One region of the Streptomyces sp. NPDC088246 genome, then DNA from elsewhere that is predicted to be linked to it. Evidence: riboswitches for the same ligand, from Rfam matches in the RefSeq annotation. Region 1 holds a riboswitch; the other holds the start of a gene.

Region 1 (4,649 bases):
GCCCATGTCCACCGCGCCACCGCCCCCGCAGAAGAAACGTGCGGGCCGTGATCTGCGATCCGCGATAGGGGTCGGTGTGGGGCTCGGCGCCGTCATCGTCGCCTCGCTGTTCATCGTGAAAGCCGTCTTCGTCGGTGTGGTCGCCGTCGCCGTCGTCGTGGGGCTGTGGGAGCTCACCTCCCGGCTGGAGGAGCGCAAGGGCATCAAGGCGCCGCTCATCCCGCTGGCGGTCGGTGGCGCGGCGATGGTGGTGGCCGGATACGCACGGGGTGCCGAGGGCGCCTGGGTGGCGATGGCGCTGACCGCACTCGCGGTGCTCGTCTGGCGGATGACCGAGCCTCCCGAGGGCTACCTCAAGGACGTCACGGCCGGCGTGTTCGCCGCGTTCTACGTACCGTTCCTGGCCACCTTCGTCGCCATGCTCCTTACCGCGGACGACGGCCCTCAGCGGGTGCTCACCTTCCTCCTGCTGACCGTGGTCAGCGACACGGGTGCGTACGCCGTCGGCTGGCGCTTCGGCAAGCACAAGCTCGCACCGCGCATCAGCCCCGGAAAGACCCGCGAGGGCCTGTTCGGGGCCGTCGCCTTCGCGATGGTCGCCGGTGCGCTGTGCATGCAGTTCCTGATCGACGGCGGTTCCTGGTGGCAGGGACTGCTGCTGGGACTCGCGGTCGCGGCCAGTGCCACTCTCGGTGACCTGGGCGAGTCGATGATCAAGCGGGACCTCGGGATCAAGGACATGGGCACGCTGCTGCCGGGCCACGGCGGCATCATGGACCGGCTGGACTCGCTGCTGCCGACCGCCCCGGTGGTCTGGCTGCTGCTGGTGCTGTTCGTGGGTTCCGGCTGATACCTGAGCTCTACCGTTCTGACCTGGGCTTTTGCGAGTGAGGGTCCGTTGTCCACAGGGCGGCGGGCCCTCACTGTTCTGTCTGCGACACTGGATGAACCATGCCTAAGCCCGGAGAACTCACTTTCGTCGCGCCCCGCGGAGCCAAGAAGCCGCCGCGGCACCTCGCCGACCTCACGCCCGCCGAGCGCAAGGAAGCCGTCGCCGCGATCGGCGAGAAGCCGTTCCGCGCCCAGCAGCTCTCACAGCACTACTTCGCGCGGTACGCGCACGACCCGGCCGAGTGGACCAACATCCCGGCCGGTTCGCGGGACAAGCTCGCCGAGGCGATGTTCCCCGACCTGATGTCGGTGGTCCGCCACATCAGCTGTGACGACGACACCACCCGTAAGACGCTGTGGAAGCTGCACGACGGGACACTTGTCGAGTCCGTCCTGATGCGTTACCCGGAGCGGGTGACGATGTGCATCTCGTCGCAGGCGGGATGCGGGATGAACTGCCCGTTCTGCGCCACGGGACAGGCCGGTCTCGACCGCAATCTGTCGACCGCGGAGATCGTCCACCAGATCGTGGACGGCATGCGCGCGCTGCGCGACGGGGAGGTCCCCGGCGGTCCGGCGCGGCTCTCCAACATCGTCTTCATGGGCATGGGCGAGCCGCTGGCCAACTACAACCGGGTGGTCGGCGCGATCCGCCGGCTGACCGACCCGGAACCGGATGGGCTGGGGCTCTCGCAGCGCGGGATCACCGTCTCCACCGTGGGCCTGGTGCCCGCGATGCTCCGCTTCGCCGACGAGGGCTTCAAGTGCCGCCTCGCCGTCTCCCTGCACGCACCGGACGACGAGCTGCGCGACACGCTCGTCCCCGTGAACACGCGCTGGAAGGTGGGCGAGGTGCTGGACGCCGCGTGGGAGTACGCGGAGAAGTCCGGCCGCCGCATCTCCATCGAGTACGCGCTGATCCGGGACATCAACGACCAGGCGTGGCGCGGTGACCGGCTCGGCCGGCTCCTCAAGGGCAAGCGTGTGCACGTCAATCTGATCCCGCTGAACCCGACGCCCGGCTCCAAGTGGACCGCCTCGCGGCCCGAGGACGAGAAGGCGTTCGTCGAGGCGATCGCGGCACACGGAGTGCCGGTGACCGTGCGGGACACCCGCGGTCAGGAGATCGACGGGGCCTGCGGGCAGTTGGCGGCAGCCGAGCGCTGAGGCCGGAACGGCCCGTGTAGCCTGGGCCTGAAATCAACTTCATATTCCGACAGGGGAGCGCCACAGCGCTGAGAGTGCGGCACCGAGAACAGGTCGGCCGCAGACCCTCTGAACCTCGCCCGGGTCATTCCGGGTAGGAAGTTCGGTCATCAACTCATGCTGTTGCGCCCTGCCCGCTTCTCCAGGGGTGGGGCCGCGTCTCTTCCTGGCCAAAACCCAGGAGGAATCCACAATGAGCACCACACGCAGAACCAAGCAGCTTGCGGCGACGGCTGTCGTCGCCGCGCTCGGTGTCACGGCACTTGCCGGATGCGGGAGTTCCGGCGAGTCGGACTCCGGTTCCGGCTCCACGAAGAGCTCCGGCTCGAAGACCGTGACTCTCGTCAGCCATGACTCCTTCAACGCCTCCAAGGATGTGCTCAAGGAGTTCACGGAAGAGACCGGCTACACCGTCAAGGTGCTGAAGAGCGGTGACGCGGGTGTTGCGCTCAACCAGGAGATCCTGACCAAGGGCTCCCCGCGCGGCGATGTGTTCTTCGGCGTCGACAACACCCTGCTCTCCCGCGCTCTCGACAGCGGTCTCTTCATGCCGTACGAGGCGAAGGGCCTCGACCAGGTGGCGGCCGGCATCCAACTGGACGCCGAGCACCGGGTCACCCCGGTCGACACCGGCGACATCTGCATCAACTACGACAAGAAGTACTTCGCCGACAAGAAGCTTGCGCCGCCTCGGTCCTTCGACGACCTGGCGAAGCCCGAGTACAAGAACCTCCTCGTCACGGAGAACGCCGGGACCTCCTCGCCCGGCCTCGGCTTCCTCCTCGGCACCATCGCCACCTACGGCGAGAAGGGCTACCAGGACTACTGGAAGAAGCTGAAGAGCAACGGCGTCAAGGTCGTCGACGGCTGGGAGCAGGCGTACAACGAGGAGTTCTCCGGCTCCGCGGGCGGCAAGAAGGCCAAGGCCGACCGGCCGCTCGTCGTCTCGTACGCCTCCAGCCCGCCCGTCGAGGTGCTGTACGCGAAGCCGCAGCCGGCCGAGGCCCCGACCGGGGTCGCCACCGGGACCTGCTTCCGTCAGATCGAGTTCGCGGGTCTGCTGGACGGCGCGAAGAACGAGGCGGGCGGCAAGGCCCTGCTGGACTTCCTGATCAGCAAGAAGTTCCAGGAGGACATGCCACTCAACATGTTCGTCAACCCGGTCACCAAGAGTGCGGAACTGCCGGAACTCTTCACGAAGTTCGGCGCGACGGTGGACAGGCCGACGACCGTCGCCCCCGACGAGATTTCCAAGAACCGTGAGCAGTGGGTTCAGTCGTGGTCCTCGCTCGTAGTGAAGTAGCGAAGACTCCCGTACGCGGAACGGACGCGGGCGGGAGGAGCGAGCACGGGAAGAGCGAGCACGGGAAGAGCGGGCACGGGGAGGGGCCGCGCGGGAAGAGGCCGCGCGCCCGCTCCGCGCGCGCGAACCCGGCGCGCGCAAAGGCCTGGCGCGCGAGCGTGGTGCGGCTCGGCCTGATGGCCGTGCCCGTCGCGTTCTTCGCGCTGTTCTTCGCCTACCCGGTCGCCGCGATCGTCGGCCGCGGGCTGAAGGCGGACGGTGTCTGGCAGTTCGGCCGGATCGGCGAGGTGCTGACCCGGCCGGACATTCGCGACGTCCTCTGGTTCACCACCTGGCAGGCGCTCGCCTCGACCGCGCTGACCCTGCTGATCGCGCTGCCCGGCGCCTATGTCTTCGCCCGCTTCGACTTCCCCGGCAAACAACTGCTGCGGGCGGTCGTCACCGTGCCGTTCGTCCTGCCGACCGTCGTCGTCGGGACCGCCTTCCTGGCGCTGCTGGGACGCGGCGGGTTCCTCGACGAACTCTGGGGCATACGGCTCGACACCACCGTCTGGGCGATTCTGCTCGCCCATGTCTTCTTCAACTACGCGGTGGTCGTGCGGACCGTGGGCGGGCTGTGGTCACAACTCGACCCACGGCAGGAGGAGGCCGCCCGGGTGCTGGGCGCCGGGCGGTTCGCCGCCTGGCGGCGGGTCACCCTGCCGGCCCTCGCGCCCGCCGTGGCCGCCGCCGCGCTGATGGTCTTCCTCTTCACCTTCACCTCCTTCGGGGTCGTACAGATCCTCGGCGGCCCGGGGTACTCCACGCTGGAGGTGGAGATCTACCGGCAGACCGCCCAGCTGTTGGCCCTGCCGACGGCCGCCGTGCTGACGCTGGTGCAGTTCGCCGCGGTCGGCGCGATCCTCGCCGTCCACGCGTGGACCGTACGGCGCAGGGAGACCGCGCTGAAGCTGGTCGACCCGGCACAGACCGCCCGCAGGCCGCGCGGCGCCGGGCAGTGGGTGCTGCTCTGCGGGGTGCTGCTGACCGTGCTCGTGCTGATACTGCTGCCGCTCGGGGTGCTGGTCGAGCGCTCGCTGGACACTCCCGGCGGCCATGGCTTCGACTTCTACCGCGCCCTGCGGTCCGCCGACGCCGGCGGCGGTACGTTCCTGGTCGCCCCGCTCGAAGCGATCTGGAACTCAGTGCAGTACGCACTGGTCGCGACCGTCATCGCGCTGGTCATCGGCGGGCTCGCCGCCGCGGCGCT
Region 2 (4,649 bases), on a different contig from region 1:
GCTGAGCCAGCTCGACGAGAAGGCCCGCGAGGACCATCTGGACCGTCACCCTGTGCGGCCGTTGACCCGCTACTCGGTGAGGGACCGCCCGGCGTTTCTTGAACGATTGCGGTCGTTGGAGCGAATGGAACCTGTCATCGAGCGACAGGAGTACGCCTTGGGCACGGTCTGCGCAGCCATCCCGATCACAGCCGGATTCACTGCCGCCGCGATGGCGATTTCGGTACCCCTGGAGCAGGAAGAACGGTTGCTCCCCGCAGTCGAACAACTACGTGGCGAAGTTGCCAGCCTCTTGCGCTCGTTCGTGTTCTCTATCAGTATCTGAAAAATCACTCCTTGTGATCTGCTATCGCGTGCACCACGATGGCGTCAATAGGGCCATGGGGGATCATTCCTGGCCAGATTCATCTACTGCGGGGTTGGACGATGCGCGAGTCGGTTCAAGCTGAGGTCATGATGAGCTTCCTCGTCTCCGAGGAACTCTCTTTCCGGATCCCGGTGGAGCTCCGGTACGAAGTGTGCGATCCGTATGCGATCCGGATGACGTTCCATCTGCCCGGCGACGCCCCCGTCACCTGGGCATTCGGCCGTGAGCTGCTGCTCGACGGCCTCAACAGCCCCAGTGGCGACGGTGATGTGCATATCGGGCCCACGGAGCCCGAGGGGCTGTCCGATGTACATATCCGACTTCAGGTGGGCACGGATCGCGCCCTCTTCAGGGCCGGTACGGCACCACTTGTGGCCTTCCTCGACCGGACGGACAAACTCGTGCCGCTCGGGCAGGAGTGCACGCTGGGTGACTTCGAGGGCAACCTGGAAGAGGCCTTGGGCCGGATCCTCGCCGAGGAACAGAACGCCGGCTGAGGAGGACGGCGCCGCCGATCGGCCCGCCGGTCGAACACAACACCTGCCGAATGGGTGAATCGCTCTCCGTGAGGAGGCGTTCAAGGCTTTGTCCTACGACGACGGCCCTTCCCGGTCCGTACGGGTGCCGAAGCTCCGGCTTCCGCGCCGACCCCTGTGCGGTCCGCGGAGACCACCAGCGCCGCGAGCACCGTCGTCACCGGCACCGCGGCGACCAGTCCGATCGAACCGACCAGCGTTCGTACGATCTCCTCCGCCACCAGCTCGCTGTTGGCCACCGTCCCCACGCTGCTCTGGGCGATCGAGAACAGCAGCAGCAGCGGCAGTGCGGCGCCCGCGTAGGCGAGCACCAGCGTATTGACGACCGACGCGATGTGATCACGCCCGATCCTGATCCCTGCCCGGTAGAGCCCCCGAGCACCCATCGTCGGGTTCGCCTGGTGCAGCTCCCAGACCGCCGATGTCTGGGTGACCGTCACATCGTCGAGCACCCCGAGCGAGCCGATGATGACACCGGCCAGCAGCAGGCCGCTCATGTCGATGTGCGGGTACAGGCCGTGGATGAGGCCGGTGCTGTCGTCGGTGTTGCCGGTCAGGCTTGCCCAGCCGATGAAGAGCGACCCGAGCAGCCCGATCAGCAGCAGTGAGATCAGTGTGCCGATCACCGCGACCGACGTGCGGGCGGTCAGGCCGTGGCACATGTAGAGCGCGATCAGCATGATCGCACTGGCCCCGACCACCGCGACGAGCAGTGGATTCGAGCCTTGGAGGATGGCCGGGAGAATGAACAGGGTCAGCACGGCGAACGACACGGCGAGTGCGACCAGTGCCATCACCCCACGCATCCTGCCCACCGCGATCACGACCAGGGCGAAGATCCCGGCCAGCAGCGTCATCGGGAACTTCCGGTTCACATCCGTCACCGAGTACTGCAGATCACGGGGTGCGTCGGGGGCGTACGCCACGACCACGCCCTGCCCTTCGCGCAACTGACGGGGTGCGTCCGGCTGGACGATCTCGACGAAGGTCCGGCCCTTGTCGTGACCGGTCGTCACCTCGACGGTGGCCTGCTCGCACAGCCCGGGACCGCTACCCGGCGGCGGGGTGGTTTCGCCGCTGATGGGTGCCTGGGCAGCATTCACGTCCTTGCAGTCCACTTTGTCGATATTCACCACCTTTCCCTGCTGGGTCTGCCGGTCGAAGCCGACACCGGTCCGCTCGTGCGGGGGCGCGCCGCCCGGCCAGAGCACCGCCAGGCCGACGACGACCGCGGTGGCGAACGGGATCAGCACGGCCGCGATGACCTTGCGCAGATGTTTGGATACGGGCTCGGCAGGGCCATGGCTGTGGGAGTGGCCGTGCTGATGGCCCTGCCGTTCGGGGCCGGTATGGGGGGACGTCACCGGCCGATCATCGCAAGAAGAGAAGGGCCCTCTGTTCATTACGCCGGGCAGGGCGCTAGCGTGGAGGAACCTTTGCACACGCGGGAGCTCGGAGCACCGGGCTGAGAGGGCGCTGATATCCGTACATCCGTACGGGAGAGGCTGCGCCGACCGCCGAACCTGTTACCGGGTAATGCCGGCGTAGGGAGTAGGTCTCATGACCACATCGGACGCACGCACGCCTGCCTCGAACCAGAGCGACGAGGCCGGGAAGTCCATCGGCTGGCACAAGGGATACGTCCAGGGCTCACGCCCGGACCTCCGGGTGCCGGTCCGTCAGGTGCACCTCACCAACGGCAAGGACGTGGCGCTGTACGACACGTCGGGCCCGTACACCGATCCCACCACCGAGACCGATGTCCGTCGCGGGCTCGCACCGTTGCGCGAGAGCTGGATCATCGCGCGCGGCGACACCGAGGAGTACCCGGGCCGCCCCGCCCGCCCCGAGGACGACGGGCTCAAGCACACCTCGCCGCGAATGGGGTCTCCCCTGCTCGAGCGAAGCGGAGAGCTTGGGGAAGGGCTGCGCAACCTCGACGCGGTCTTCCCCGGCCGCCCGCGCCTGCCCCGACGAAGCCGGGACGGGCAGCTGGTGACCCAGCTCGCGTACGCCCGCCGGGGCGAGATCACCCCGGAGATGGAGTACGTGGCAATCCGGGAGAACATCGAACCCGAGGTGGTGCGCGAGGAGATCGCCGCAGGCCGGGCCGTGCTGCCGGCCAACGTCAACCACCCCGAGATCGAGCCGATGATCATCGGCAAGCGGTTCCTGGTGAAGGTCAATGCCAACATCGGCAACTCCGCGGTGACGTCCTCCATCGAGGAGGAGGTGGAGAAGATGACATGGGCGACGCGCTGGGGCGCCGACACGGTCATGGACCTTTCCACCGGCCGCAACATTCACACCACCCGTGAGTGGGTTCTGCGCAACTCCCCCGTGCCGATCGGCACCGTTCCCCTCTACCAGGCCCTCGAAAAGGTCGATGGGCGGGCCGAGGAGCTGACCTGGGAGATCTACAAGGACACCGTCATCGAGCAGGCTGAGCAGGGCGTCGACTACATGACGGTCCACGCCGGCGTGCGCCTGCCGTACGTCCCCCTGACCGCCCGCCGCAAGACCGGCATCGTCTCCCGCGGCGGCTCGATCATGGCGGCTTGGTGCCTAGCGCACCACAAGGAGTCGTTCCTGTACGAGCACTTCGAGGAGCTCTGCGAGATCCTCGCCACGTACGACGTGACGTACTCGCTGGGCGACGGGCTGCGTCCCGGCTCGATCGCCGACGCCAACGACGAGGCCCAGTTCGCCGAACTGCGCACGCTCGGTGAGCTGAACACGATCGCCAAGCGGTTCGGCGTCCAGACCATGATCGAGGGCCCGGGCCATGTCCCGATGCACAAGATCAAGGAGAACATCGACCTGCAGCAGGAGATCTGCGAGGAGGCGCCGTTCTACACGCTCGGTCCGCTGACCACCGATGTCGCCCCGGCGTACGACCACATCACCTCGGGCATCGGTGCGGCGATGATCGCCTGGTGGGGCACGGCGATGCTCTGCTACGTCACGCCCAAGGAGCACCTCGGCCTGCCCAACCGGGACGATGTGAAGACCGGCGTCATCACGTACAAGATCGCGGCCCATGCGGCGGACCTCGCCAAGGGGCACCCGGGGGCGCAGGACTGGGACGACGCGCTCTCCGACGCCCGTTTCGAATTCCGCTGGGAGGACCAGTTCAATCTGGCCCTCGACCCGGTCACGGCTCGGGAGTTCCACGACGAGACGCTGCCGGCCGAGCCGGCGAAGACGGCGCACTTCTGCTCGATGTGCGGCCCGAAGTTCTGCTCGATGAAGATCTCCCAGGACATCCGTCGTGAACACGGCGGTTCCCAGGCGGAGATCGACGCGGGCATGGCGGAGAAGTCCAAGGAGTTCGCGGCGGCCGGCAACCGGGTCTATCTGCCGATCGCGGACTGAGCAGGACGCGCACAACAGGACACCGTCCCGAGCGGCCAGGGCTTCTCGGGACGGCGCCCCGTCGTCGGTACGGGCCCGGTGCCCGGACCCGGTCAGTCCAGTTCGTGCTCGGGGCCGCCGAAGTCGGGGCTGGTGAAGTCCGGGCTGGTGAATGTCGGGCGGGGGCCCGCCGCCGGGCCGTCGTCCGGGCTGGTGAAGTCCGGCCGGCTGTAGCCGATCTTCGGGATGCGGTTCGCCGAACGATGCGGTGTGCGCGACGCGGGGCCGGCGTCGGGGTCGGCGAGCGCGTCCCGCAGGAACGGCAGTATGCCGCGCTCCAGCAGTGCGTGGCGCCATGCCTCTCTGGCACGCGCCACATCCTCCGGCAACTC

What was found. A riboswitch is a leader RNA that binds a small molecule or an ion and turns the genes downstream of it on or off. The one in region 1 is predicted to bind thiamine pyrophosphate.
Region 2: another riboswitch for thiamine pyrophosphate. It lies ahead of thiC (phosphomethylpyrimidine synthase ThiC); the one in region 1 lies ahead of ACIPEK_RS02980 (thiamine ABC transporter substrate binding subunit).

The regions. Positions count from the first base shown of each region.
Region 1 is NZ_JBIURV010000002.1:90,819-95,467, reverse strand. It holds gene ACIPEK_RS02990 (phosphatidate cytidylyltransferase) at 1-850, shown strand, start outside; gene rlmN (23S rRNA (adenine(2503)-C(2))-methyltransferase RlmN) at 952-2,058, shown strand; TPP riboswitch at 2,100-2,216, shown strand; gene ACIPEK_RS02980 (thiamine ABC transporter substrate binding subunit) at 2,291-3,400, shown strand; gene ACIPEK_RS02975 (ABC transporter permease) at 3,577-4,649, shown strand, end outside.
Region 2 is NZ_JBIURV010000014.1:14,226-18,874, forward strand. It holds gene ACIPEK_RS20350 (IclR family transcriptional regulator) at 1-325, shown strand, start outside; gene ACIPEK_RS20355 (SsgA family sporulation/cell division regulator) at 427-864, shown strand; gene ACIPEK_RS20360 (YibE/F family protein) at 945-2,267, opposite strand; TPP riboswitch at 2,338-2,471, shown strand; gene thiC (phosphomethylpyrimidine synthase ThiC) at 2,464-4,278, shown strand; gene ACIPEK_RS20370 (hypothetical protein) at 4,371-4,649, opposite strand, start outside.